2 regions of the Streptomyces sp. NPDC060002 genome follow, and region 2 is predicted to be linked to the other one. Evidence: riboswitches for the same ligand, from Rfam matches in the RefSeq annotation. Region 2 holds a riboswitch; the other holds the start of a gene.
The links. A riboswitch is a leader RNA that binds a small molecule or an ion and turns the genes downstream of it on or off. The one in region 2 is predicted to bind cyclic di-AMP.

Region 1 (4,203 bases), on a different contig from region 2:
GAGAAGGTCTCCGCGCCGATCGGGGCGATCATGAACTCCTGGATGTCCACGTTGGAGTCGGCGTGCGAGCCGCCGTTCAGGATGTTCATCATCGGCACCGGCAGCAGGTGCGCGTTGGGGCCGCCCAGGTAGCGGAACAGCGGCAGGTCGCTGGCCTCGGAGGCGGCGTGGGCGACGGCGAGCGAGACGCCGAGGATGGCGTTGGCGCCGAGCGAGCCCTTGTTGTCGGTGGCGTCCAGGTCGAACATGGCCTGGTCGATCAGGCGCTGCTCGGTGGCGTCGTAGCCGACGAGCTCCGGGCCGATCTGCTCGATGACGGCGAGGACGGCCTTCTCGACACCCTTGCCGAGGTAGCGGTTGGGGTCACCGTCGCGGAGCTCGATGGCCTCGAAGGCACCGGTGGAGGCGCCGGACGGAACGGCGGCACGACCCGTGCTGCCGTCGTCGAGGCCGACCTCGACCTCGACCGTGGGGTTGCCTCGGGAGTCCAGGATTTCCCGGGCTACGACGACGTCGATGGACGGCACGAGCATCTCCTTCTTGGGATGTGACGCTGGTTGTGCGGGGCCCAGGGACCGTGACGATCCCTTGCTGAGCCTTGCGACTAGAGCCTAACCGCCCCGGAGCCGTCGGCAGCCGACCGACCGTCCCGTGGACAGGGAGACCGTACCTATTGTTTCCGCCCGGAACAAAGGGGGTGGCCGAGAAAGGCCGACAGGAAGTGACGAACGGGCAAAGAGAAACCCCGCTCCGGTGCGTACGGGGGAACACGCACCGGAGCGGGGAGCCCGTGGGGACGGGGGGTGACCCTCACGAGGTCTTCAGTGTGCCGACCTCGGATGTGAGGGCGCTGTGGCTTCTCTTGGGGCCAGGTGTCACTTCACGTGCCATGACACTTCAGGCCCAGTGTCACGGCATGTGAAGTTGTCACTTCAGGCGCAGTGTCACTTCAGGCGCAGTGTCACTTCAGGCGCAGTGTCACTTCAGGTGCAGCTGCTGGCCCGGGTAGATGAGGTCCGCTTCGACGACGATGTCCTTGTTCAGCTCGAACAGCTTCGCCCAGCCGCCCTTGACCTTGTGCTTCTCGGCGATGGAGCTGAGGGTGTCGCCCTTGACGACCTTGTACTCGCCGTCGCCCTTCTTGACCTTCTCGCCGGTCGGGGTGGTGACCGTCTTGGAGGCGGCCGGGCGGTCGGTCGAGCGGGAGGCGCTCTGCTCCTCGGTCGAGCGGCTGCTGGTGCCGCCGCTGTTCGACGAGCTGGAGGAACCGGAGGAGCCGGCCGAGCCGGAGCTCGAGGAGCCGGCGCTGCCGCCGTTGTAGGCGGCGCCGGACAGGCCGGTGCCGCAGACCGGCCAGGCACCCTTGCCCTGGCCCGCGAGGACCTTCTCGCCGATGGCTATCTGCTGGGACTTGGAGGCCTGGTCGGCGGTGGAGGCGTAGGCGGTGCCGCCGTACGCGGCCCAGGTGGACGCCGAGAACTGGAGGCCGCCGTAGTAGCCGTTGCCGGTGTTGATGGACCAGTTGCCGCCGGCCTCGCACTGGGCGACCGCGTCCCACTCGGAGGCGGTGGCGGCGGAGGCGCTGCCGGCCGCCATCAGCGGGGCGGCGATGGCGACACCGGTGACGCCGGCGAGCGCGGCGACGCGGGTCGCCTTGGACGGGCGGCGGTGCTTGCCCTTGGCGGAAAACAGCATGGTGGATCCCCTCACCGACGCCTGCGAGGTGAGCTGTCGGGTTCGGGCCGTGTGAGTTGCCCGGCCACGTCCTCGTCCGCCGGAGCGCTGCTCCGTGGGAGGTGTGGCTTCACCCCGAGCCGTTCCGGTCGACCGACCGGCGCGGCACTTACCTTGGGTCCCCCGCTCCTGCCTGCGGCGCTTACGCGACGACTGTTCCCGGGTCGTCGCTGGCAGGATTCGGCGTTGCGACGGCCGGGGCTCGGGTTGCCGAGCGGCCTCGACCGTAGACACGCGATCGGCGGAATTTCAAAGACGATCAGGGCTTCTGAGACTCATCCCACACTTTCACCAAAACGGACATTCGGCGCGAAGCGTGACGTGAACTCCCGCTGTTTTTCTTGGGCTTTGCGCCCTATTACACCCCTGTGTCGAGGGTCTGACCGGCGGCGATGTTGCTCGGGTCGACGCCGATGAGGTCCCTGTTCTCGGCGTAGAGGGCGCGCCATCCGCCGTCGAGGCCAAGGGAGTCGGCGATGGACGCGAGGGAGTCGCCCTCCTGGACGACATAGGTGGCCGCGGCATGCCGGCCGGCGGAGGCGGTGGTGGTGCCGTCCACGCCGGTGTCGGTCGCGCTCTTGGTCGCCGCCTCGTCGGCGGTGGCGCCACGGTGGCGGCCGGAGCCGAGGGAGCTGGTGTCGACGAGGCTCCAAGAGCCCTCATCCTGGCCGGAATTGTCCGAGTCGCCCGTTTCCGGGGTCGCCGTGGGGGAACCGTCGCCCGTCGACCCGTCACCCCGGCCGCCGGAACCGCCGGACGTGCCGGAGTCATCCGTGGCGGCGGAGGAAGAGGACGAAGGGGAGGAAGTGGACGCCGAGGGCGAACCGGAGGAATCGGCGGACGAGTCGGACGATCCCGTCGAGGAGTCACCGCTCGTCGAGGAGCCCGAGGATCCGGACAACCCCCTGGACAGGTCGGACAATCCGGAAGACCCTGATGAGTCGGACGAGTCGGACGAGTCGTCCGCCACGCCGGTGTCCACGTTCAGTGCGCCGTTCTCCTGGGTGAGCCCGGAGGTCAGCCCGCAGGTGCCCCATGCCCCGATGCCGTCGGCCGCGAGCACCTTCTGCGCCACGGCGATCTGCTGGCTGCGGCTGGCCAGGTCCGGGCTCGTCGCGTAGTCGAGGCCGCCGTACGTCTCCCAGTCCTTCTGGGTGAGGCTCAGGCCGCCGTACTCGCCGTCGCCGTCGTCGGCGCTCCACGAGGCGCCGGTCTCGCACTGCGCCACCTTGTCCCACACCGTGCCGTCGGCCGCGCTCGCGCCGGAGGCGGCGAGCAGCGGGATGGCGATGGCGGAGCCCGTCACTCCGGCCGCGACAAGGAGGGCCGGGGCCTGGCGGGGGCGACGGTGACGACCGTTCCCGGAGAGCATGCGAGGGGCCTTTCTCTGGACAGCACTGACCGGCGCGGCGGGTGAGACCGATGTTCCGCGCTGACGAGTGAACGTATCGGCAGACGATCACTTGTCACAAGTTAATGCCGCGCAGATCACGTGAAGATCACAGACTTGAGTGTTGGTCACCTTTGCTCCGCCGAACGGTCACACTCCGGCTGACATCCGGTCAGACATGGACCGCTTATGAGCCGGATTGCACCGGAGTGAACTCGACCGGCAAAGTCCGCAATCCGCGCATGATGAGCCCACCGCGCCACCTCAACTCGGCCGGATCCACGGCCAGTCGGAGGTCGGGCAGCCGGGTCAGGAGGGTGGCCAGCGCGGTCTGGCCCTCCAGCCGGGCCAGCGGGGCGCCCAGGCAGTAGTGGATGCCATGGCCGTAGCCGAGGTGCTGGTTGTCGCGGCGGGACAGGTCGAGGGTGTCGGGGTCCGAGAAGCGCGCCGGGTCACGGTCGGCCGCCGCCAGTACGACGAGGACGGGGTCGCCCGGCGCGATGTCCTGCCCGCCGACGCTCAGCGGCTCGGTCGCGAACCGCCAGGTGGCGAGCTCCACGGGGCCGTCGTAGCGCAGGAGTTCCTCGACGCCGGTTTCGAGGAGGCCGCGGTCGCCGTCGTCCTCGGTGAGCGACCGCTGGAGGCGTTCGCGCTGCTCGGGGTGGGTGAGGAGGGCGTAGGTGCCGTTGCCGATGAGATTGACGGTCGTCTCGAAGCCGGCGAACAGCAGGATGAAGGCCATGGCGGCGGCCTCGTTCTCGGTGAGGTGCTCGCCATGGTCCGAGGCGCGGATCAGACCGGAGAGGAGGTCCTCGCCGGGAGCCGGGTCGGCGGGGAGCTCCGCGCGCTTGCGGTGGATGAGCTCCAGCAGGTACCCGCGCATCTTCTTCACCGACCGCGCGACCCCGCCCCTCGGGCCCCCGCCGTGCCGGATCATCATCCCCGCCCAGTCGCGGAAGTCGTCCTGGTCCTCGCGGGGGACGCCCAGGAGGTCGCAGATCGCGTAGATGGGGAGAGGAAAGGCGAAGTCGTGGATGAGGTCGGCACCGCCCTCGGCGGCGAACCGGTCGATGAGCTGA
Region 2 (4,203 bases):
GCGATGGCGTCGCCGTACCGCGCGTATTCGGTGCCGAGCAGCCGCCAGCTGAGGAAGGTCCCGTCGCCTGACGGGGTGGCGACCAGGCCGCGGTCGAGGTTCTCGACGATCCGGCGCGGGGTCCCGGCGGCGTGCCCGGGAGGCGCGGAGACGAGTCCGGCCAGCAGGGCCGCGACGGTGACGGCGGCCGCGGCGGCGGCGCCCTTGATGACGATGCGTCGGTCGACGCCGGACACAGGACCTCCGAGGAGCGATAGAAAGCGCTTGCTCACTGACGGGGATCACTGTGTCCCCACTCTGTCCCACCTGTCGATGGGGCGAGAAGGGCTGCCACAAGAACGCAATAGAACGATCATGAACGCGCGAACTCCCACACCGGCGCCGCCCGGACACGCCGAAGGCCGGACCCGGGGATCGGGGTCCGGCCTTGGGCCGCGTGTCAGGCGGGAGGTCGTCGGAGTCGGAGGGGATCAGCCGACGGAGACGCCGTGCGAGCGGAGGTAGGCGATCGGGTCCACGTCGGAGCCGTAGTCCGGGGTGGTGCGGATCTCGAAGTGCAGGTGCGGGCCGGTCACATTGCCGGTCGCGCCGGAGAGGCCGACCTGCTGGCCCGCGGTCACGGTCTGGCCGGCCGAGACGGAGAGCTGGGACAGGTGGGCGTACTGGGCGTAGTAGCCGTCGGCGAGCTTGATGACGACCTGGTTGCCGTACGCGCCGCCCCAGCCCGCGGAGACGACGGTGCCCGCACCCACGGCCTTGAGGGTGGTGCCGGTCGGGACGACGAAGTCGGTGCCGGTGTGGTAGCCGCTGGACCACATGCTGCCGGCCGTGTGGTAGGCGGTGCCGACGGTGGCGCCCCCCACCGGCAGCGTGTAGCCGCTGGAGGTACCGGTGCCGCTCTCGGCGGCCTGGGTGACCGTCTTCGAGGAGGACGAACCGGACGACGAGGAGGAAGAGGAGGAAGAGGAGGAAGAGGACGACGACTTGGTTCCGGACGCCTTCGACTTCGACGAGGAGGACGAGGAGGACGAGGAGGAACCGGAGGACGAGCCGGTGCCGCCGGTCGCGGAGGTCGCGGCCTTCTTGCCGATGGAGAGCTTCAGTCCGGGGTGGATCAGCGACGGGTCGCCGCCGACGGCCTGACGGTTGTCCTGGTAGAGCTTCTGCCAGCCGCCGCTGACGTTCTGGTCGTCGGCGATCTTCGAGAGATAGTCGCCGGACCGCACGGTGTAGGTCTTCGCCGTCGTGGCGGTGGCCGTCTTCTGCGCCACCGGCACGGACTGCACGGCCTTTTCCGGAACGGCCTGGGAAGCCGACTGGGAGACGGACTGCGCGGGGGCCGCGTGAGCGCCGGCGGCACCTATGAGCGGAAGGGCGAGCGCGGCGCCGCCGGTTCCGGCGACGGCGATGGAGCGAGTGAAGCGCTGGGGCTTCGGACGGCGGTGCTTACCCTTCGCGGGCATGGCGAATTCCTCTCCGGCGCCTGCGAGGTGAGCTGTCGGGTGCGGACTGGAGATGTCCGGCCGCGCCGAGGCGCGGCTTTACCCCAAAGCCTGTTCCGGAGACCGGAACAGGCGGTTGTGCCTGTGGGTCCCCCGCTCCTGCCACGTACGGGTGAGTGCGCGGGTTCCGGGCGGTGGCAGGATTCGGCGTCCGTCCGGATTGGTGTGGAACGTAAGCGACCAGGACGCACAGGGACAAGCAGAGGTTGTGCTGTTAACGCCTTTCTCTTGATCCGCTGCGAGATTCCCCGGTCACACTGCGTGAGTCAAAGGGCTCGTTCATCGGCAAGCACCCTTGAAAGCATGCGAATTACGTGGACATGGCGAACGACGCACGGTCACGGATATGACGCTGCTCACGTGACGGCTCTCCAGGTTCCTTTATTCCAGAGCGAGTTGGAACGAAGGATCCAATTCGGACAGAAACCTCAGATGCGACGCAGCCGGATAACCGTCGCATCAAGGTCGCCCCGCAGTGCGGTACGCAGTCCGTGGTGCAGCAGCACCGCCCCTCGGTGGACTTCGCCCGTTTCACGGCATTCGTACGACGCTGTCGGGTCGAGTCCGCGCAGCCGCAGCGCCGGAACGGGCTCGCCGAACCGCTGCGCCTGGAGCCAGGCGAGGACGACACTCTCGTCACCGCGCACATACTGGACGGCGCTCAGGCCGCCCGCCGGGGGCCGCAGCCGGTAGAGGTCGCCCTGCTGCACGAGGGGCCGGATCTCCTTGTAGAGGTCCACCCACCGACGCGCCTCGGCGAGCTCCTCCTCGCTCCACTCGGAGAGGTCCCCGCCGACGCCGAGCACGCCGGCCATGGCGCTGACGAACCGGAAGCGCAGCGAGCTGACCCGGCCGTTGAGCTGGGTGTTGGGACTGTCGGTGACCCACGCAGCCATGACCCGGGCGGGGTGGATCTGACTGAAGCCGTGCTGGATGTCGAGCCGGTCGAGCGGATCGGTGTTGTCGGAGGTCCACACCTGGTCGGTGCGGCTCATGATCCCGAGGTCGATGCGCCCGCCGCCGCCGGAGCAGGACTCGAAGGCGACCCCGGGGTGGGCCGCCCGCAGCCGGTCCAGGAGCGCGTACAGAGCCCGGACGTGGTCGACCCAGAGGCGCTGCGGGTAGGGGTCGTCCGGCCAGCCGGCGTCGGTGAAGCAGCGGTTGAAGTCCCACTTCACATAGTCGACGGGCGCGCTGGAGAGGAGTCCGTGGAGCTGCTCCCAGAGGTACTCCTGGACGTCCTCGCGCGCGAGGTTCAGCACGAGCTGATTGCGGAATTCCGTCCGCTTTCGTCCCGATTGGAACTGCACCCAGTCGGGGTGGGCCCGGTACAGCTCGCTGTCCGGGTTGACCATCTCGGGCTCGACCCAGATGCCGAACTGCATGCCGAGGCCGTGCACGTAGTCGGCGAGGGGCTTCAGTCCGCCCGGGAACCGGTCGGGGTTGGGCTGCCAGTCGCCGAGCCCGGCATGGTCGCCGGTGCGCGCCCCGAACCAGCCGTCGTCGACGACGAAGAGCTCCACGCCCATCGCGGCGGCCCGCCGGGCGAGCGTGCCCTGCTGCTCCTCGGAGATGTCGAAGTAGGTGGCCTCCCAGGAGTTGAACAGCACCGGCCGGTCCTGTTCGGCATCCGGGACGACGTACGCGCGCTGGTAGGCGTGCCAGGTGCGGCTCGCACCGCCGAAGCCGGCGTCGCTCCACAGTCCGGCGAAGACCGGTGTGGTGAAGGACTCCCCCGCGGCCAGCCGCAGCAGACCCGAGTCGTCGTACCCGGCGCCCCCGGTGATCTGTACGCGCGCGTCCGGGAGTTGGGCGACGGCGATCCGCCAGGAACCCGACCAGCCGAGGGCGCAGCCGTAGACCTCGCCGCGCTCCTCGGTCGCGTCGGTGTCCAGGGCGACCCAGGGCAGGTGCTGGTGCCCGGTGTGGCCGCGGCGGCTGCCGATGACCTGCTCCCCGTAGGTGAGGGGGGACCGGGTGAGCCGGGACTCGGCGGCCCAGCGGCCGTGCAGCTGCGACAGCCGCCAGTCGTCGCGCTCGGGCAGGGTCCAGGTGGCGGAGTCGGCGCGCAGCAGCTCCAGCGGCCGCTCACCGTCGTTGCGCAGGGTCGTCCAGCGCTCGACGACATCGCCCCGCATCCGGTAGTGCAGGGTGACGGTCAGCCCGGCGTCCCGGAACCGCAGCCGCAGCTCGCCGCCGTCGGCCTCGAAGCCCTCGTAGGACCACTCGGTGCCGCGTCGCTCGTCGGTGCGCACGGACAGGGCGGGCCGGACGAAGCGGGGTCCGCCCTCGACCGGGTACTCCTCCCGGCCGTCGAGCGGGGACTCGAAGGACGCCCCGCGCTCCGACGGCGGATGGCCGGCGAGCGCCTCGGCGTCCGCGAGCGCGATGCCCGGGCCCCAGTGCAGGTGGACCAGCTCGTCGCCCTCGGTGAGGTGGAGGGCGTAGCTGCTCGTCGGCCCGGAAAGGAGCCAGGTGCGGCCGTTGTCGGCGATCTCGGGCATCAAACCCCCACTGATTCGAACAGGTGCGATCAAGCACCAACATCATCGAATGCGGCCGGCCTGCCGGGCAACTTTCGGTGGACAACTCTTCACCTGGGCAGACGTGCGCGGTACCGCCCTGTGGACAACCCGTTGCCCGGGGAATCCATGTCGTATCGTCGGGGAGATGTCCCGTCGGCCACCACGAGCCGCGCCGA

Region 1: linked by a shared signal. The riboswitch ahead of ACFWBD_RS23525 (transglycosylase family protein) and the one ahead of ACFWBD_RS02445 (LysM peptidoglycan-binding domain-containing M23 family metallopeptidase) in region 2 are both predicted to bind cyclic di-AMP.

The regions. Positions count from the first base shown of each region.
Region 1 is NZ_JBHWUW010000027.1:62,398-66,600, forward strand. Features, by position in the region: gene eno (phosphopyruvate hydratase) at 1-533, opposite strand, end outside; gene ACFWBD_RS23525 (transglycosylase family protein) at 979-1,695, opposite strand; cyclic di-AMP (ydaO/yuaA leader) riboswitch at 1,699-1,885, opposite strand; gene ACFWBD_RS23530 (transglycosylase family protein) at 2,093-3,106, opposite strand; gene ACFWBD_RS23535 (cytochrome P450) at 3,312-4,203, opposite strand, start outside.
Region 2 is NZ_JBHWUW010000001.1:528,469-532,671, forward strand. Features, by position in the region: gene ACFWBD_RS02440 (hypothetical protein) at 1-236, opposite strand, end outside; gene ACFWBD_RS02445 (LysM peptidoglycan-binding domain-containing M23 family metallopeptidase) at 471-1,463, opposite strand; cyclic di-AMP (ydaO/yuaA leader) riboswitch at 1,468-1,662, opposite strand; gene ACFWBD_RS02450 (alpha-galactosidase) at 1,931-4,006, opposite strand.